DNA from 3 places in the Streptomyces sp. NPDC020489 genome. Region 3 is predicted to be linked to each of the others. Evidence: riboswitches for the same ligand, from Rfam matches in the RefSeq annotation. Region 3 holds a riboswitch; each other region holds the start of a gene.
The links. Region 3 has a riboswitch for thiamine pyrophosphate ahead of ACH41F_RS28000 (thiamine ABC transporter substrate-binding protein). Riboswitches for the same ligand answer to the same signal wherever they lie in the genome.
Positions count from the first base shown of each region.

Region 1: linked by a shared signal. The riboswitch ahead of thiO (glycine oxidase ThiO) and the one ahead of ACH41F_RS28000 (thiamine ABC transporter substrate-binding protein) in region 3 are both predicted to bind thiamine pyrophosphate.
Region 2: linked by a shared signal. The riboswitch ahead of thiC (phosphomethylpyrimidine synthase ThiC) and the one ahead of ACH41F_RS28000 (thiamine ABC transporter substrate-binding protein) in region 3 are both predicted to bind thiamine pyrophosphate.

Region 1 is NZ_JBIRUZ010000001.1:646,154-652,723, reverse strand. It holds gene ACH41F_RS02930 (hypothetical protein) at 1-83, opposite strand, end outside; gene metF (methylenetetrahydrofolate reductase [NAD(P)H]) at 140-1,063, opposite strand; gene thiE (thiamine phosphate synthase) at 1,217-1,906, opposite strand; gene ACH41F_RS02915 (Rv2175c family DNA-binding protein) at 2,186-2,557, opposite strand; gene ACH41F_RS02910 (NAD(P)/FAD-dependent oxidoreductase) at 2,695-3,858, opposite strand; gene ACH41F_RS02905 (hypothetical protein) at 3,954-4,325, opposite strand; TPP riboswitch at 4,378-4,489, shown strand; gene thiO (glycine oxidase ThiO) at 4,487-5,644, shown strand; gene thiS (sulfur carrier protein ThiS) at 5,641-5,841, shown strand; gene ACH41F_RS02890 (thiazole synthase) at 5,845-6,570, shown strand, end outside.
Region 2 is NZ_JBIRUZ010000007.1:338,116-344,685, reverse strand. It holds gene ACH41F_RS21300 (substrate-binding domain-containing protein) at 1-65, shown strand, start outside; gene ACH41F_RS21295 (metallophosphoesterase) at 267-1,343, shown strand; gene ACH41F_RS21290 (hypothetical protein) at 1,537-2,403, shown strand; gene thiC (phosphomethylpyrimidine synthase ThiC) at 2,582-4,387, opposite strand; TPP riboswitch at 4,380-4,569, opposite strand; gene ACH41F_RS21280 (YibE/F family protein) at 4,641-6,509, shown strand.
Region 3 is NZ_JBIRUZ010000011.1:119,175-125,744, forward strand. It holds gene ACH41F_RS27990 (ATP-binding cassette domain-containing protein) at 1-3, opposite strand, end outside; gene ACH41F_RS27995 (ABC transporter permease subunit) at 3-1,604, opposite strand; gene ACH41F_RS28000 (thiamine ABC transporter substrate-binding protein) at 1,652-2,731, opposite strand; TPP riboswitch at 2,811-2,916, opposite strand; gene rlmN (23S rRNA (adenine(2503)-C(2))-methyltransferase RlmN) at 2,941-4,047, opposite strand; gene ACH41F_RS28010 (hypothetical protein) at 4,102-4,638, opposite strand; gene ACH41F_RS28015 (phosphatidate cytidylyltransferase) at 4,789-5,913, opposite strand; gene frr (ribosome recycling factor) at 5,913-6,470, opposite strand.

The sequences.
Region 1 (6,570 bases), on a different contig from region 3:
CGCGCTTTGTACTGCAGCAGCACCTCGCCGAGCAGCCACAGCGCGACGACTCCGAACGCGATGTAGAGGACCGTCCAGCCCATGTACGCCCCTCTCCCAGTAGCCGCTACGCAGTGTGTCGTATGTCCGTGCGGCCGGTCTAGGCCTGCGGTGGGTGGTGCAGGCCCAGGTTCTCGTAGATCTCCAGCGTCGCCGTGGAGTTGTTCAGCGTGATGAAGTGCAGTCCGGGCACTCCCTCGGCCAGCAGCCGCGCGCAGAACTCCGTGGCGAATTCGATGCCAATGGAGCGTACAGCGGCCGGATCGTCTTTGGCTGTGAGGATCCGCTCTTCCAGGGCGGAGGGGATGGCCGCGTTGCTGAGCTGCGGCAGCCGCTCCAGCATCCGCACGCTGGTCACCGGCATGACCTCGGGGATGACGGGGGTCGCGCAACCGGCCGCCTCGACCCGGTCGCGCAACCGCAGATAGGACTCCGGCTGGAAGAACATCTGCGTGATGGCGTAGTCGGCGCCGGCCCGGCACTTGTCGACGAAGTGCGTGACGTCGGCGTCCCAGTCCGCGGAGCGCGGGTGCATCTCCGGGAAGGCCGCGACGCCGACGCAGAAGTCACCCGACTCCTTGATGAGCCGGACGAGGTCGGCCGCGTAGGTCAGGCCCTGCGGATGCGCCACCCACTCGCCCATGGGGTCGCCGGGCGGGTCGCCGCGCACGGCCAGCATGTTGCGGATCCCGGCGTCGGCGTACTGGCCGATGATGTTGCGCAGTTCCGCGATGGAGTGGTTGACCGCGGTGAGGTGGGCGACCGGCGTCAGCGTGGTGTCGGCGACGATCTGCTGGGTCTCCTTGACCGTGCCGGCGCGCGTGGAACCGCCGGCACCGTACGTCACCGAGACGAAGTCCGGGGCGACCGCCTCGACCCTCCTGAGCGCGCTCCACAGGTTCCGCTCGCCCTTGGGTGTCTTCGGCGCCGAGAACTCGAAGGAGTACGTCGTCTTGCCCGTGGCGAGCATGTCGCGCACGGTGCGTGCGCGGTCCGTCCTGGTGGATGCGGTTCCGAGGGCCATACCGGCAGGTTAGCCAGGGGGTGACGGTCACCCAACCGGATCGGGGAAATTTGCCCTTTTTGTCGACTTGTTGTCCACCCCTCGGACACCCGGGCCGTCCACCCCCGGGCTCACGCCGGACCGCCCGCCCGCCTCACCTTCCCTCGCACCGCCTCACACCGCCTCCCGGAGCCGCTTGGCGAACTCCGCCGCCGCCGCGCCCGGGTCGTCCGCGTCCGTGATGGCCCGCACGACCACGACCCGGCGGGCCCCGGCCGCCAGTACCTCGTCCAGGTTGCCCAGGTCGATGCCGCCGATGGCGAACCACGGGCGGTCGGTGCCGAGGGCGGCGGTGTACCGGACCAGGTCCAGGCCGGGGGCGTGGCGGCCGGGCTTGGTGGGCGTGGGCCAGCACGGGCCGGTGCAGAAGTAGTCGACGCCCTCCTGGACGGCGGCCGCGGCGGCCTCGGTCTCGGAGTGCGTGGAGCGGCCCACGAGGATGTCGTCGCCGAGGATCGCGCGGGCCGCGGGGACCGGGAGGTCACCCTGACCCAGGTGCAGGATCGCGGGGGGCCAGGGGTGGGCGGCCCGGGCGGCGTGCGCCACGTCGGCGCGGTCGTTCACCGACAGGGTCCTGCCGTTCTCCCGGCACTTGTCGGCGAACAGCGCGAGCAGGCCCAGCTCCTCGTCCGCCTCCAGCGTCTTGTCGCGCAGTTGGACGAAGTCGACGCCGTTCGCCAGGACGGCGTCCAGGAACTCGGGAAGGTCGCCCTGCTTCTTGCGGGCGTCCGTGCACAGATAGAGCCGGGCGTCGGCGAGCTGGGCGCGGGCGGCGGTGTCGGACGTGACGGGCGTGACGGGCATGGGTGTCCCCCGGTGTGGATGGCGTACGGGCCGCGGACCGGTGCGGTCGGCCTCGGCGGACCGGGCGTAGTGAACCACAGGCGCACGGCCGCGGCGGTGCGCGCCGGTTCCCGGGCCGCACGACCGCGGCGGTGCGTGCCGGTGCCCGTGCGGTCGGCCCGCCCCGAGGGGACCGCCGCCGGTCCCTCGCCGCCGCGCCACGGCCGCGGTCACCCGCGACCGTGGCCCGCAGGGCCCCGCCCGTACGTCAGACGGTTTTCGGTTCTTGCCGCGCCCGGGTCAGACGGCGAGCGCCTGGGCCCGGCGCTTCACCTCCGTGCCGCGATTCTCGCTGAGTGCCTGCGCGGGGGTGCCGGGCAGGCTGTCGTCGGGGGTGAAGAGCCACTCCAGCATCTCTTCGTCGCTGAAGCCGTCGTCCCGCAGGAGCGTCAGGGTCCCGGTGAGGCCCTTGACGACCTTCTGCTCGGCCCCGTCGATGAAGGCGGCGGGGACGTGCAGCGCGCGGTTCTCACCCCGGCGTACGGCGATGAGCTGGCCCTCCCTGACCAGCTGCCGCACACGCGTCACCTCGACATCGAGGATTTCCGCGATGTCGGGGAGGGTGAGCCAGGCGGGCACGAGAGCATCGATCTTTGCGTCAATCTCGGTCACGACATCAAGCCTGCCATCCCGCACTGACAGGAGGAAGCCGGACCCCTCCGACCAGGGGGTTCCAGCTCCCCCGCGCACGCCTCCCCGACGCCCGGCCCCGCGCCCCGCCGGCCCCCTCGCGTCCGCGTCCCCCGCCCCTACGCCGTCGCCGCCTTCAACGGCCGCGCCGGGTCGAGCAGCAGCTCCGGATCCAGTTCCGTGCCCGCCTCGATCAGCTTCCGTCCCTGGGCCAGATCCCGGGGCCGGCCCACCGCGAGGAGGGCGACCAGGCGGTTCTCGCGCAGCCAGCACACCGACCAGGCCGGCCCGGACGGGTCGCCGCGCCACAGGGCCGTGTCGGCGCGGGCGTGGTGCCCGGCGTACTGGACGAACCGGCCGAACTGCTCGGACCAGAAGTACGGCACCGGGTCGTAGACCGCGGGCGTCTCGCCGATGATGTTGGCCGCGACCGTGCGCGGCCCCTGGAGGGCGTTGTCCCAGTGGTGGACCAACAGGCGCTCGCCGTACCGGCCCGAGGGGAAGGACGCGCAGTCGCCGACCGCGTACACGTCCGGCACGGAGGTGCGCAGCCCGTCGTCGGCCACCACCTCGCCGTGCGCGCCGAGCTCCACGCCCGAGTCGGCCAGCCAGGCCGTGGCGGGGCGGGCGCCGATGCCGACCACCACGGCGCCCGCGGGCAGCCGGGTGCCGTCGTCGAGGACGACCGTGCCGGGCTCGACACGCGCCACGCGCGTGCGGGTGCGCAGGTCGGCGCCCGCGTCGGCGTACCAGGCGCCCATCGGCGCCGCCACCTCAGCGGGCAGCGCGCCCGCGAGCGGCCGTTCGGCGGCCTCCACGACGGTGACCGAGCAGCCCGCCTCACGCGCGGCGGTCGCGAACTCGGCGCCGATCCAGCCCGCGCCGACCACCACGATGTCGTGCTGCCGGGCGAGCACCGGCCGCAGCCGCTCGGCGTCGTCGAGGGTGCGCAGCAGATGGACGCCGGGGACGCCCTCCGCGCCGGGCAGCCGGATCGGTTCGGCACCGGTGGCGAGGACCAGGACGTCGTACGGCACGGGCCCGGACTCGGTGTCCAGGGTGTGCTCGGCGGGGCGGACGCCCAGGACCTCGCGGCCGAGTTCGAGTCCGATGCCGAGCGCCTCGAAGTCGACGTCGAAGGCGGAGCCCTCGGCCTTGCCGAGCAGGACCGCCTTGGACAGCGGCGGCCGGTCGTACGGCTGGTGCGGCTCCGCGCCGATCAGGGTCACGGTGCCGGTGAAGCCCTGCTCGCGCAGCGCGACCGCGGTCTGCACGCCGGCCATGCCCGCGCCGACCACCACGACCCGCCGTGGCGCCTGTGCCTGCGTCTGCGTGTCCTCGCTCACCTGATCACCATAGACAACTGACAATTTGTCAGTCAGGAGTCGTGCGCAGTGACCTGCTCCACACCTGCCGCGATCTGCTCCACGACACTCGTCCCGCTGCCGGGCCGGGACTCCCACTCCCAGGTCTCCTCCAGGCGCACGCGCCCGTCCGGGAGTTCGACCACGGTGGACACGCAGTGCCCGGACGCGGTCGTCCCGTCCTGCCTCAGCTGGACGTACCGGAAGTCGAGCCGGTCCCCGTCCCGGGTACCCACCAGATGCCCCCGCACGACGTCCCCGCCCGCGTACTCGGCCCAGATCTCGCCGTCCTTCTCGTGGTACGTGAAGCGGGTGCGCGTGCCCACCTGGCCCGGGGCCTGGTCGGCGACGGGGGCGAGGACGAGGCCGTCCAGCGAGCGGGGCATGACCGTGGGCTCCCTTACACATGCGGTGCTCTGCGGGCTAGGGTGGCCACCGTAGAGCACTCGCGGGAGCCCGGACGCACCGGGCTGAGAGGGAGGCTGGCGGCCTCCGACCGTACGAACCTGATCCGGGTCATGCCGGCGAAGGGAGGGGCTGGACGCCCATGTCCTCACGTACGTCAGACGTCCTCGTCATCGGGGGCGGCATCATCGGCCTGGTCACGGCCTGGCGGGCCGCACAGCGCGGTCTCGCCACGGCCGTCGTGGACCCCGAACCCGGCGGCGGGGCCGCCCAGGTGGCCGCCGGGATGCTGGCCGCCGTCACGGAACTGCACCACGGCGAGCAGACCCTGCTGGGCCTGAACCTCGCCTCGGCCCGCCGCTATCCGCGGTTCGCGGCCGAGCTGACCGAGCTGACCGGCCAGGACCTCGGCTACCGCCGCTGCGGCACGCTCGCCGTCGCTCTGGACGCCGACGACCGCGCCCACCTGCGCGAACTGCACGCTCTCCAGCGGGAGTCGGGCCTGGAGTCGGAGTGGCTGTCCGGGCGCGAGTGCCGGCGTCTGGAGCCGATGCTCGCGCCGGGGGTGCGCGGCGGCCTGCGGGTCGACGGGGACCACCAGATCGACCCGCGGCGGCTGGTCAAGGCGCTGCTGACCGCGTGCGAGCGCGCGGGGGTGGTCTTCCACCGCGCGTGGGCCGAGCGCCTGGAGGTCGTACGGGACCGGGCCGCCGGTCTCACGACGACGGACGGCACGCGGCTGGGCGCGGGACAGGTCGTCCTGGCGGCCGGCAGCCTCAGCGGGCGGCTGGCCGGGGTCCCGGAGGCCGTACTGCCGCCGGTGCGGCCGGTGAAGGGGCAGGTGCTGCGGCTGACCGTGCCGCCGCGGTACGCGCCGTTCCTGAACCGGACCGTGCGGGCCGTGGTCCGCGGCAGCCAGGTCTACCTGGTGCCGCGCGAGAACGGCGAGCTGGTGGTCGGGGCGACCAGCGAGGAGCTGGGCTGGGACACGACGGTGACCGCGGGCGGGGTGTACGAGTTGCTGCGCGACGCCCATGAGCTGGTCCCCGGCATCACCGAGCTGCCGCTGACGGAGACCCGCGCGGGGCTGCGTCCCGGCTCGCCGGACAACGCGCCGCTGCTCGGGCCGACCGAGCTGCCCGGGCTGCTCCTGGCGACCGGCCACCACCGCAACGGCGTACTGCTCGCACCCGTCACCGGCGACGCGCTGGCCGACGTCCTGACCACGGGCGAACTCCCCGACGAGGTGCGCCCGTTCACCCCCAGGCGATTCAGGGAACTCGTGGAGCAGCCCGCATGAACATCTCTCTCAACGGCGAGCCGCGCGAGGTCGCTCCCGGCACGGCTCTCGACACCGTCGTACGGGCCCTCACCCCGGCGCCCTCCGGCGTGGCCGCCGCCCTCAACGAAACCGTCGTCCCGCGCGGACAGTGGTCCTCGACGCCCCTCGCCGAGGGAGACCGCGTCGAGGTCCTCACCGCCGTCCAGGGAGGCTGACCCATGGCCGACGATCCCTTCCTCCTGGGCGGTACGACGTACTCGTCCCGCCTGATCATGGGCACCGGCGGGGCGCCCAGCCTGGACGTGCTGGAGCGGGCGCTGGTCGCCTCCGGGACCGAGCTGACCACGGTCGCGATGCGCCGCGTGGACCCGAACGTGCACGGCTCGGTCCTGTCGGTGCTGGACCGGCTCGGCATCGCGGTGCTGCCCAACACCGCGGGCTGCTTCACCGCGGGCGAGGCCGTGCTGACGGCCCGTCTCGCGCGCGAGGCGCTCGGCACCGACCTGGTCAAGCTGGAGGTCATCGCCGACGAGCGCACCCTGCTGCCGGACCCGATCGAGCTGCTGGACGCGGCGGAGACGCTGGTCGACGACGGTTTCACGGTGCTGCCGTACACCAACGACGACCCGGTGCTGGCCCGGAAGCTCCAGGACGTGGGCTGTGCGGCGATCATGCCGCTCGGCTCCCCGATCGGCTCCGGGCTCGGCATCCGCAACCCGCACAACTTCCAGCTGATCGTCGAGCACGCGCGCGTGCCGGTGATCCTGGACGCGGGCGCGGGGACGGCGTCGGACGTGACGCTCGCGATGGAGCTGGGGTGCGCGGGTGTGATGCTCGCCTCGGCGGTGACGCGGGCTAGGGAGCCGGAGCTGATGGCCCACGCGATGCGGCACGGGGTGGAGGCGGGCCGGCTGGCGCACCGCGCGGGGCGCATCCCGCGGCGG
Region 2 (6,570 bases), on a different contig from region 3:
CGTCGTCCCAGCGGCGTGCGCCCCGGACGACCGTCAGCCCGCCCCGGTCGTCCGAGGAGGAGTAGAAACGGAAGCCGTCAGCAACGGCAGAAGCCCGACCCAATCGGGGCGAATGCCGCGATGAACAGGTGTCGTGCTCCGATTCACCACCCCTGGGTCATCACATGGCGCGATCCGCATTCCTATGATGGGCCCACGACACCGCGGGCCGCTGCGACCAGGCAGTCCGAAGCGGTGCAGATGCGGCGTGATGGTGGAGGGGTCTGATGACTCAGGGGGCCGGTCAGGGACCCGAGGCGGAGCGGACGGCGACGTTGCGCGACTTCCGGGTACCCGCGTACGTCCACGAGACCGGTCCGTACGGCCACAGCGCGCACCCCGGTGACGTCGTGCCGCCGCACGAGGCGGACTTCCCCGACGGGTACACGCCCACCGAGCGCGACCTGCCGATCGTCAACCGCGGTGACACGCTTCAGGTGACCGTGGACCCCTCGGCCGTCCCGCAGCCGGCCTCCGGCCCCGGGCCGGGCGCGCTGTTCGTCGTCGGTGACGTGCACGGCTATCTCGACGAGCTGGTGGCGGCCCTCCAGGAGAAGGGCCTCATCGACGCCGCGGGCAACTGGTGCGCGGGGACCGCCCGGCTGTGGTTCCTCGGTGACTTCACCGACCGCGGGCCGGACGGCATCGGCGTCATCGACCTCGTGATGCGGCTGTCCGCGGAGGCGGCCGCGGCCGGCGGCTACTGCAAGGCCCTCATGGGCAACCACGAGCTGCTGCTGCTCGGCGCCAAGCGGTTCGGCGACACCCCCGTCAACTCCGGCGCGGGCACCGCCACCTTCCAGGCGGCCTGGCTGCTCAACGGCGGGCAGAAGACCGACATGGACCGTCTCCAGGACCACCACCTGCAGTGGATGGCCCGCCTGGACGCCATCGAGTCGGTCGACGGCCATCTGCTCGTGCACTCCGACACCACCGCCTACCTCGACTACGGCGACTCGATCGAGGCGGTCAACGACACCGTCCGCGAGACGATCACACGCAACGACGCGGACGAGGTCTGGGACCTGTTCCGGAAGTTCACCAAGCGCTTCTCCTTCCGCGACGAGGGCGGCGCCGACCATGTGCGCTCCCTGCTCGACACGTACGGCGGCACCCGGATCGTTCACGGGCACAGCCCGATCCCCTATCTGCTGGGTGAGGTCGGCTCCGAGGACGGCGAGGACTCCTCGGGCCCCCACGTCGAAGGACCGCACGTCTACGCCGAAGGGCTGGCCATCGCCATGGACGGCGGTGTGACCATGGCCGGAAAACTGCTGGTCCAGCAACTTCCCCTGGATATCTGAACCTCCACCGGGCAGACGATCCCCCGTCCCGGACCAAGCAGGAACGGCGCAGGCCAGGGCCCAATTTCTGGAAACCCCCTGTCGACGTGTGCCGTCGCCGCTCTACCATCGGCTTATCCGTAGCAGGCTCCCCTCCGTTTCTGCCCGACGGCTCACAGTCATGCGAGCCCCAAGCCCTACGGAGCATCGGGGGATGCACATGAACAGCGTTCCGCAGCACCTGCTGAGCGAGGACCGCCAGGATTACGAGCGGATCCTCGATGAGGCGCTGCGCTCCGCACCACACCGCCCGGAACTGGCCGCTGTGGGACAGCGGCTCAATCCCGAACAGCTGCGCACCATGGCGCTGAACGCCACCGCGATCATCACGGCGGCAGCGGCGACCGAGTACCAGCACTACGTCAAGGTGCGCGAGGAACTGCGCCGGCCGGCGCCGTCCACCCCGACGTCCGTGCGCGAGACCGGCTCCCCGGAGTCGGGCTCGGGCGCGGTGGGACTCGCCGCCACCATGGGAGAGGTCGCCGAGACTGCCGGCGCGGGCGCCGTCGCCGTCGTCGCGGTCCTGGCTCCCGTCCTCGCCGGCACCGCCGCGGCGATCTTCCTGCTGGTGGGCTACATCCTGAAGATGCTCGACCCCCAGCCGGCGTTCGCCCAGACCATGCTGACCACCGGTTGGGTGTTCGGCGCGGTGACCGCGATCGCCATCCTGGTCGCCGCGGTCGGCCTGCTGCTCACCGCCCTGCGCAACCGGCCCTCGCTCGACACCGGGCCGTACGGCGAGCTGAGTGGGGAGGTGTCCCGGGCCAGGGAAGCCTGGTGCGAGGCCCTGTTGGAGCGGGGTGTGCTGCCGTTCCTGCGCGACGCGCTCGCCGATCCTGGTACGGCGGCCGCCCTGCACCGCCCGGCGCCGCCCGCACCGACCAGCCGCATGCCGCAGCTCGGCTACGACCGCCCCGGCTTCACCAGTCCGGACGACGGCCCCGCCAGCCCCCGGCCCAGCTTCACGAGCCCGGACTACACCAGCCCGGACTTCGGCGGCCCGGAGCACCAGCCGGAGTGACCCCCGGCTTGCGCGCCTCCGTCGGCGAGTTCCGCCGGGCGAGGGGCGCAAGCCGGCCGTCCGGCTCGGGACGCCGAGCACTCCTACGACGTGCGCATCCGCGGCGGGGCGTCCGACGCCCCGTGCGCCGGATCCGCGGCTCGGCCCAGCCGCGGATCCGATCAGCGGGAGCCGGCGGTCAATCGGCGAGGGGCAGATAGACCCGGTTCCCCGCCGCCGCGAACTCCTTCGACTTCTGGGCCATGCCCTCCTCGATCTCCTCCTGACTGCCGCCGTGCCGACGACGGATGTCCTGGGAGATCTTCATGGAGCAGAACTTCGGCCCGCACATCGAGCAGAAGTGGGCTGTCTTGGCCGGTTCGGCGGGCAGGGTCTCGTCGTGGAACTCGCGGGCCGTGTCGGGGTCGAGGGCCAGGTTGAACTGGTCCTCCCAGCGGAACTCGAAGCGGGCGTCCGACAGCGCGTCGTCCCACTCCTGTGCGCCGGGGTGCCCCTTGGCGAGGTCCGCCGCATGGGCCGCGATCTTGTAGGTGATCACGCCGGTCTTCACGTCGTCACGGTTGGGCAGGCCCAGGTGCTCCTTGGGCGTGACGTAGCAGAGCATCGCCGTGCCCCACCACGCGATCATCGCGGCGCCGATGCCCGAGGTGATGTGGTCGTACGCCGGGGCGACATCCGTGGTCAGCGGGCCGAGGGTGTAGAACGGCGCCTCCTCGCAGATCTCCTGCTGGAGGTCGATGTTCTCCTTGATCTTGTGCATCGGGACGTGCCCCGGGCCTTCGATCATGGTCTGTACGTTGAAGCTCTTGGCGATCGTGTTGAGCTCGCCCAACGTGCGCAGCTCCGCGAACTGCGCCTCGTCGTTGGCGTCCGCGATCGAACCGGGCCGCAGGCCGTCGCCGAGCGAGTACGTGACGTCGTAGGCGGCGAGGATCTCGCAGAGTTCCTCGAAGTTCTCGTACAGGAACGACTCCTTGTGGTGGGCCAGGCACCAGGCGGCCATGATCGAGCCGCCGCGCGAGACGATGCCGGTCTTGCGGTTCGCCGTCAGTGGGACGTACGGCAGCCGGACGCCCGCGTGGACCGTCATGTAGTCCACGCCCTGCTCGGCCTGCTCGATGACCGTGTCCTTGTAGATCTCCCAGGTCAGCTCCTCGGCGCGGCCGTCGACCTTCTCCAGCGCCTGGTAGAGCGGCACCGTGCCGATGGGCACGGGGGAGTTGCGCAGCACCCATTCGCGGGTGGTGTGGATGTTGCGCCCCGTGGACAGGTCCATCACGGTGTCGGCGCCCCAGCGGGTCGCCCAGGTCATCTTCTCGACCTCCTCCTCGATGGAGGAGGTGACCGCCGAGTTGCCGATGTTGGCGTTGACCTTCACCAGGAACCGCTTGCCGATGATCATCGGCTCGATCTCCGGGTGGTTGACGTTGGCCGGGAGCACCGCGCGGCCGGCCGCGATCTCCTCCCGGACGACCTCGGGGGACACGTTCTCCCGGAGAGCCACGTACTCCATCTCCGGCGTGACCTCGCCGCGGCGGGCGTAGGCAAGCTGCGTGACCGCCACGCCGTCGCGGCCGCGACGCGGCAGCCGGGGGCGCCCCGGGAAGACCGCGTCGAGGTTGCGCAGATTGCCGCCGCGCGGCGAGGTGTGCTTGATGCCGTCGTCCTCGGGGCGGACAGGACGGCCCGCGTACTCCTTGGTGTCACCCCGGGCGATGATCCAGTTCTCCCGCAACGGCGCCAGGCCACGGCGGACGTCGGTATCGACCAGGGGATCGGTGTACGGGCCCGATGTGTCGTACAGCGTGACCGACTGCCCGTTGGTGAGATGCACCTGACGGACCGGCACCCGCAGGTCGGGGCGCGAGCCCTCGACATACGCCTTGTGCCAGCCGATGGACTTCCCGCCTTCTGCTGACGTTTCACCCTGAATGAGCGCTTCGTCCTGGCTGGAGGCAGGCGTGCGTGCGTCCTCGATGGTCATGAGACCTACTCCCTACGCCGGCATTACCCGGTAACAGGTTCGGCGGTCGACGCAGCGGCTTCCGTCTGCCGACGTTTCGTGTGGAACGTCACTCGCTGGTGACGATGTTCCACGTGAAACATCGCTGGGACGGAGGTCAGCGCCCTCTCAGCCCGGTGCTCCGAGCTCCCGCGTGTACAAAGGTGCCCCCACGCTAGCGTCAATTCGGGCGCGGTGAACAGAGGGCCCCTGTCGTTCTTGCGATGATCGGTCGGTGACCACGACACCTCAGCCCCCGTACCCACCCGAGCCCCCGCGCAGGCCCGGCCCCGGAAGCGGGCCGGGCAACGGCCCGAGACCGGGGGGCCGGCCGGAGCCGGGGTACGGCCGTGGGCCGGGGGGTGGCCAAGGAGCCGGGGGTGGCCAGGCGCCTGGGGGCGGCCAAGGACCTGGGTACGACCAGGCGCCTGGGTTCGGTCCTGCCGGGTACGGCTCCGGCGCCGGGTACGGCTCCGGTTCCGGTTCCGGTTCTGACGACTGGCACGGGCACGACGCCGGTGGTGGGCGTGAGCATGGGCATGGGCATGGGCACGATCGGGGAGACGGGCACGGCGGCCCGGGGCATGGGCAGAGGGGTGGCCCGGGTTTCGGCGGTGGCTCGGGTTCCGGTGACGGCTCAGGTTCCGGCGGCGGCTCGGGTGGCGGCGGCCGGGGCGGTGACGGTGGCGATGGCGGCCGGGGCGGCGACGGTATCGGCCGGGGCGGTGGCGGGCACGGTCACTCCCACAGCCACAGTCACGGACCCGCGGCCCCCGTCTCCCAGCATCTGCGCAAGGTCATCGCGGCCGTCCTCATCCCGTTCGGTGTCGCCGTGATCGTCGGGCTCGCCGTGCTGTGGCCGGGGGGTGCGCCGGGACACGAGCGCACCGGCGTCGGCTTCGACCGGCAGACCCAACAGGCCACGGTCACCAAGGTCGTGAGCGTGAGCTGCAAGTCGGTGAACGCCTCTGGCGAGACCCCGACCGGCGACACCTCCACCGCCGAGGGGTCCTCCGCCCAGCAGCAGGCTGAGGGCGACTGCAAGAAGGCGACGATCCGGGTCGACACCGGCAAGGACAAGGGCCGTACGTTCACCGAGATCGTGCAGCCGGACCAGTCGCGGCAGTTGCGTCAGGGCCAGGAAGTCGTGGTCGCGTACGAGCCCTCCGCGCCCAAGGACCTCCAGTACTCGGTCACCGACGTCAACCGCAGGCTCCCCATGGGGCTGCTCGCCGGTATCTTCGCGCTCGCCGTCGTGGTCGTCGGGCGGTTGCGAGGTCTCATGGCGCTGGTCGCGCTGGCGATCAGCTTCCTGATCCTGAACTTCTTCATCCTGCCCGCGATCCTGCAAGGCTCGAACCCGCTGGTCGTGGCCGTGGTCGGGGCGAGCGCCATCATGCTCATCGCCCTGTACCTGTGCCACGGACTGTCCGCGCGAACATCCGTGGCGGTGCTGGGCACACTCATCTCACTGCTGCTGATCGGCATTCTCGGCTCGCTCTTCATCGGCTGGGCCGCGCTCACCGGCAACACGGACGACAACACCGGTCTGATCCATGGCCTGTACCCGTCGATCGACATGAGCGGCCTCCTGCTCGCCGGCGTCATCATCGGATCGCTCGGTGTCCTCGACGACGTGACGGTCACTCAGACGTCGGCGGTCTGGGAGCTGCACGAGGCCAACCCGTCGATGGGCTGGCGAGGTCTGTACCGCGCAGGCATCCGTATCGGCCGCGACCACATCGCATCCGTCGTCAACACGCTCGTCCTCGCCTACGCGGGCGCCGCGCTACCGCTGCTGCTGCTGTTCTCCATCGCACAGAGCAGCGTCGGGACGGTCGCCAACAGCGAGCTGGTCGCGGAGGAGATCGTGCGCACCTTGGTCGGCTCGATCGGCCTGGTCGCATCGGTGCCGGTCACGACCGCCCTCGCGGCGCTGGTGGTCTCGGCCGACCGGTCAGGGTCCGGGTCGGGTTCCGCTCCGGGCGCCCCGACCGCCCCCGCGGGTGGCGACCTGAGTGCGGCGGGAGTCCGGCCGGGCTCGTCGGGCACCCAGCCGATCCCGGTGGTGCGAGGCGGACGGGGCCGACGGCGCAAGCGCTGACCGGACTGACCGGACTGCCGTGCGGGGGGCACCGTAGGGCCGCCGTGCCAGCCGCCGGGAA
Region 3 (6,570 bases):
CATCAGAACTCACCCGTCCGATCGGTCCGCAGCCGCTCGAGGACCAGCAACGACACCGCGCACACCACCATCAGAATCGTCGAAAGGGCCATCGCCTGCCCGTAGTTGAGCTCGCCGGCCCGCCCCAGCAGTCGTGCCACCGCGACCGGCAGCGTCGGGTTGTCGGGCCGCGCGATGAACACGGTCGCCCCGAACTCCCCCAGCGACACCGCGAACGCGAACCCGGCCGCGATCAGCAACGCCCGCCGCACCAGCGGCAGATCGACCTCCCGCCAGACCCGCCAGGGCGACGCCCCGAGCACGGCCGCGGCCTCCCGCAGCCGATGGTCGACGGCCCGCAGCACGGGCAGCATGGTCCGCACCACGAAGGGCACCCCGACCAACGCCTGCGCGAGCGGCACCAGGATCCAGGAGGCCCGCAGGTCCAGCGGCGGCTCGTCGAGCGCGATCAGGAACCCGAACCCGACGGTCACCGCGGACACGCCCAGCGGCAGCATCAGCAGCGCGTCGAAGCCCCGCACGAACCGTCCCGCGTCCCGCCGGGTCAGCGCGGCCGCGGCGAGGCCGCCGATCACCACGGCGATGAGGGTGGCGGCGACGGCGTACTCCAGCGAGTTCCCGACCGCCTCGATGGGCGGGACGAGGAAGACCCCGCCGTCGCTGTGGGTGAGGGCGCGGTAATAGCCGAGGTCGGGGGCGTCGAGCGAGCGCTCCACCAGCACGGCGAGCGGCAGCAGGAGCAGGACCAGCACCGTGAGCAGCACCCCGCCCAGCAGGGCCCACTGCCCCGCCCCGCGCGGCCGCCGGGCCGTCCCGGACGCGTCCACCAGGCGCAGGGCCGTCTCCCGTCGCCGTACGGTCCAGGCGTGCAGGGCGAGGATCGAGCCGACGGCCAGGAACTGGACGATCGTGAGGACCGCGGCCGTGGGCAGGTCGAAGATCTCCGAGGTCTGCCGGTAGATCTCCACCTCCAGGGTGGAGAAGGTCGGCCCGCCGAGGATCTGCACCACACCGAAGGAAGTGAAGGTGAACAGGAAGACCATCAGGGTGGCGGCGGCCACCGCGGGCCCGAGCGCGGGCAGCGTGACCTGCCGCCACGCCCGCGCGCGCGAGGCACCCAGCATCCGCGCGGCCTCCTCCTGCCGCGGGTCCAGCTGGGACCACAGCCCGCCCACCGTGCGGACGACGACCGCGTAGTTGAAGAAGACGTGCGCCAGCAGGATCGCCCACACGGTGGTGTCCAGCCGTACGCCCCACAGCTCGTCGAGCAGTCCCCCGCGCCCGACCAGCGCCAGGAACGCCGTACCGACGACGACCGTCGGGAGCACGAAGGGGACGGTGACCACCGCCCGCAGGATCTGCTTGCCGGGGAAGTCGAGGCGGGCGAAGACATAGGCGCCGGGCAGCGCGAGCAGCAGGGTGAGGGCGGTGGAGGCGAGGGCCTGCCAGGTGGTGAACCACAGCACGTGCCGGATGTCGGACTGGCCGAGCACCTCGGTGATCCGGCCGAACTGCCAGACCCCGTCGGCCTTGAGCCCGCGCGCCACGATGGCGGCGACGGGCCATGCGAAGAAGAGCCCGAAGAACGCGACGGGGACGGCCATCAGGCCGAGCCGTACCGCCGCGCTCCTCCTCCGGCCCTCGCGGGGGGCTACTTCAGTACGAGCGAGGTCCACGACTTGACCCACTGGTCACGGTGGTCGGCGATCTTCGCCGGGGCCATGGTCTCGGGGTCCTTGGCGGCGGGCCCGTACTTCGTGAACTCGGCGGGCACGGCCGCGCCCTCGGTCACCGGGTAGACGAACATGTTGAGCGGCATGTCCTCCTGGAACCTCTTGCTGATCAGGAAGTCGATGAGCGCCTTGCCGCCCGCGCTGTTCTTCGCGTTGCTCAGCAGCCCGGCGAACTCGATCTGCCGGAAGCAGGTGCCCTCGGCGACCCCGGTGGGCGCGGTGGCCGGCTTCGGATCGGCGTAGATCACCTCGGCGGGCGGCGAGGAGGCGTAGGAGACGACGAGCGGGCGGTCGGCCTTGGCCTTCTTCCCGCCCGCGGAGCCGGAGAACTCCTCGTTGTAGGCCTGCTCCCAGCCGTCGACGACCTTCACGCCGTTGGCCTTGAGCTTGGTCCAGTAGCCCGCCCACCCGTTGTCGCCGTACTTGGCGGCGGTGCCCAGGAGGAATCCCAGGCCGGGCGAGGAGGTGGAGGCGTTCTCGGTGACGAGGAGGTTCTTGTACGCGGGCTTGACCAGGTCGTCGAGGGACGCCGGGGGCGCCAGCTCGTGCTCGCTGAAGTAGGCCTTGTCGTAGTTGACGCAGATGTCGCCGTGGTCGACGGGGGTGACCCGGTGCTTGTCGCCGTCGAGCCGGAAGCGCTCGTCGACGGCGTCGAGTCCCTTGGCCTCGTACGGCTGGAAGAGTCCGTTGTCGAGGGCCCGCGACAGCAGGGTGTTGTCGACGCCGAAGAAGACGTCGCCCTGCGGGTTGTCCTTGGTCAGGATGGCCTTGTTGACGGCCTGCCCGGCGTCGCCGTCCTCCAGGACCTTGACCTGGTAGCCGGACTCCTTCTCGAACGCGGCGAGGACGCCCTTGGAGACGGCCCATGAGTTGTGGCTGACGAGCGTGACGGTCTTGGAGCCGCCGGTGGACTCGCCGCTGTCGGACGACCCGCACGCGGACAGCGCGACGAGACCGAAGCCGACGGCGAGGACCGTGGCCTTCTTGGTGATGCTCACTGGATTCCTCCTGGGGTGACCAGGAAGAGACGCGGCCCTGCCCGGCAGCCTCCGAAAGGCTCCGGGCAGGGCGCAACAGCTCGAGTGGTGACCGATCTCCCTACCCAGAATGACCTGGGCCAGGTTCGGAGGGTCTGCGGCCGGTGCCGCACTCTCAGCGCTGTGGCGCTCCCCTGTCGGAATATGAAGATGTACGTACCGGGATCAGGTTACCGCTCGCCGGCCGCGAGCTGGCCGCAGGCCCCGTCGATCTCCTGCCCACGGGTGTCCCGGACGGTGACGGGCACGCCGTGCGCGGCGATCGCCTCGACGAACGCCTTCTCGTCCTCGGGCCGCGAGGCGGTCCACTTGGAGCCCGGGGTCGGGTTCAGCGGGATCAGGTTCACATGCACGGGCTTGCCCTTGAGCAGCCGCCCGAGCCGGTCACCGCGCCAGGCCTGGTCGTTGATGTCCCGGATGAGCGCGTACTCGATGGACAGCCGGCGGCCCGACTTCGCGACGTACTCGAAGCCCGCCTCCAGCACCTCGCGCACCTTCCACCGCGTGTTCACGGGGACCAGGGTGTCGCGCAGCTCGTCGTCGGGGGCGTGCAGCGAGATCGCGAGCCGGCACTTGAAGCCCTCGTCGGCGAACCGGTGGATGGCGGGCACGAGCCCCACGGTCGACACGGTGATGCCGCGCTGCGAGAGCCCGAGCCCGTCCGGCGCGGGATCGGTGAGCGCGCGGATCGACTGCGCGACCCGCTTGTAGTTGGCGAGTGGCTCGCCCATGCCCATGAAGACGATGTTGGAGAGCCGCGCGGGTCCGCCCGGCACCTCTCCGTCCCGGAGCGCCCGCATCCCGTCCACGATCTGGTGGACGATCTCGGCGGTGGACAGATTGCGGTCGAGCCCGGCCTGCCCGGTGGCACAGAAGGGGCAGTTCATGCCGCAGCCCGCCTGCGAGCTGATGCACATGGTGACCCGGTCCGGGTACCGCATCAGAACGGACTCCACGAGCGTCCCGTCGAACAGCCGCCACAGCGTCTTGCGCGTGGTCCCCTGGTCGGTCGACAGATGCCGTACGACGGTCATCAGCTCGGGAAGCAGCGCCTCCTGGAGCCTGCCGCGCGCACCGGCGGGGATGTCCGTCCACTCGGCCGGGTCGTGCGCGTACCGCGCGAAGTAGTGCTGCGAGAGCTGCTTGGCACGGAACGGCTTCTCACCGATCTCGGCCACGACATCCTTGCGCTCGGCAGGAGTGAGATCGGCAAGGTGCCGCGGCGGCTTCTTGGCTCCGCGCGGGGCGACGAAAGTGAGTTCTCCGGGCTTGGGCATGGTCATACCAGTGTCGCAGATCAACCGGAGTGCACCGATCGGCGTCCGTGGTGGCTACCGCCACTCCCACAGGTGGGCGAAGACCGAGCCGTCGCCGCGCTCCCGGGTCCAGAAGCCCGACGCGGGAAGGCCGGGCACCTGGACCTCGGCCTCGTGGAAGACGTACGCGGACGGCAGGCCGGGGTACGACGGGGAGGGCTGCCGGTCCGGGTCCCGGGGCCTGGAGACGCGGCCCAGCACGACTCCCGGTCCCTCGACGCCGAGTTCCTCGGCCACGCACCGCAGTGCGGCGGCGGCCGCGTCCTCGTCGCGCACGATCTTCTCGGCGGGGGGCCGGTTTCGTCGGCGCACGGTGCCGTCGCTCATCAGCTGCGAGGTCTCCACGAGCTCCCGGCCGCCCTGCCGGACGCGCAGGGTCACGACGTCGACGCGGCGCAGCGGCGGATCGTCCTCCAGCGTCGTCTCGCCGGCCTCGATCTCGGCGTACAGCTGCCGGACGGTCTTGGTGCCGTCGGTGCCCCACGAGGTGTGCGGGACGCCGTTCCGCTCCAGCCACTCCCGGAGCCCGCCCAGGCTTTCCGGAACCTCCATGCGCCCGCCCCCCTGCTCACCGCTTCCATGCCGCCGTCCGGCGCGATCCTTCCCGCCCCGCCCGCCGAGCGCCACCTCCTTCCGACAAACGGCAGGAGCCCCCGCCGAAGCGGAGGCTCCTCAGTGTGACCGGGCCGGACCGGCGAACGCTCAGCCGGAGCCGACGAACAGCACCAGCAGCAGCCATACGACCGGAGCCGTCGGCAGGAGCGAGTCCAGCCGGTCCATGATGCCGCCGTGCCCCGGCAGCAGCGTGCCCATGTCCTTGATGCCCAGGTCCCGCTTGATCATCGACTCGCCGAGGTCGCCCAGCGTCGCGCTGGCCGCCACCGCGAGACCCAGCAGCAGACCCTGCCACCAGATGCCGTCGTCGATCAGGAAGTGCATGCTCAGCGCACCTGCGACCATCGCGAAGGACACCGCGCCGAGCAGCCCCTCCCGGGTCTTGCCGGGGCTGATGCGCGGAGCGAGCTTGTGCTTGCCGAAGCGCCAGCCGACCGCGTACGCCCCGGTGTCGCTGACGACGGTCAGGACCAGGAACGTCATGACACGGAACGCACCGTCGTCCGCGGTGAGCATCATCGCGACGAAGGTCGCCAGGAACGGCACGTAGAACGCCGCGAAGACCCCCGCGGTGACGTCCTTCAGATAGCCCTCGGGCGGCTCCGTCATCCGCCAGACCAGGACGGCCAGCGCGGTCAGCGCCATCGCCACCCAGGCGCCCTCGGCACCGCGGACGTACCCGGCGACGACCATCGCCGCACCACCGACGGCCAGCGGAACGAGGGGCGCCCTGATGCCCTTGCGCTCCTCCAGCCGGGAGGTCAGCTCCCACAGGCCGACGACGACGGCGACCGCTATCACTCCGATGAAGGCGGCCTTGACGACGAACAGCGACGCGACGATCACCGCGCCGAGCCCGACACCGACCCCTATGGCCGCACCCAGGTCCCGCCCCGCGCTCTTCTTCTGCGGCGCGGGAGCCGGCTGCGGGGCGTCGGGCATGGGCTCCGGATTCTGCGGCGCCACCGCACGGGGCTGCGCCGACCTGGTCTCGTCTCGGAACAAGGGGCCGCTCAGCCGAGCGGCCCCCCGGTCGTCATCCTGGTCGTCCCCGTACCGGGGTCCGTCGGGCGCGATGGGCATGGGGCGAGTGTGCTGCGCCTCAGGCGCATCGTACGCGGGACCCGCCGGGGCAGCCCCCTGGACAGGCCCCTGGTCGGACGGCCCCCAGTACCCGGCTTGTGGCGGCGCCCCCCAGGAAGAGTCGTTCATCAGACCTCGAGAAGCTCCGCTTCCTTGTGCTTCAGGAGCTCGTCCACCTGAGCGACGTACTTGTGCGTCGCGTCGTCGAGCTCCTTCTCCGCACGGCGGCCCTCGTCCTCACCGATCTCGCCGTCCTTGACGAGCTTGTCGATCGCGTCCTTGGCCTTGCGGCGGACCGAGCGGATGGACACGCGCGAGTCCTCCGCCTTGCTCCTGGCGACCTTGATGTAGTCGCGGCGGCGCTCCTCGGTGAGCTCCGGGAACACCACACGGATGATGTTGCCGTCGTTGCTCGGGTTGACGCCCAGGTCCGAGTCGCGGATGGCCTGCTCGATGTTGCGCAGGGCCGTCTTGTCGAACGGCGTCACGACCGCCATGCGCGGCTCCGGCACGGAGAACGAAGCCAGCTGGTTGATCGGCGTCGGCGCGCCGTAGTAGTCGGCCACGATCTTGTTGAACATCGCCGGGTGCGCACGGCCGGTGCGGATCGCGGCGAAGTCCTCCTTGGCGACCACGACGGCCTTCTCCATCTTCTCCTCGGCCTCGAGGAGGGTCTCTTCGATCACCACTTGCTCCTGCGTGTCTTGAGTAGGCCCGGCTGCTGTTCCATGTGCGTGGGGCGGCGGCCGGCTGCGTCGCGTCTTCTTCCTGCACGGTTCCGGACCG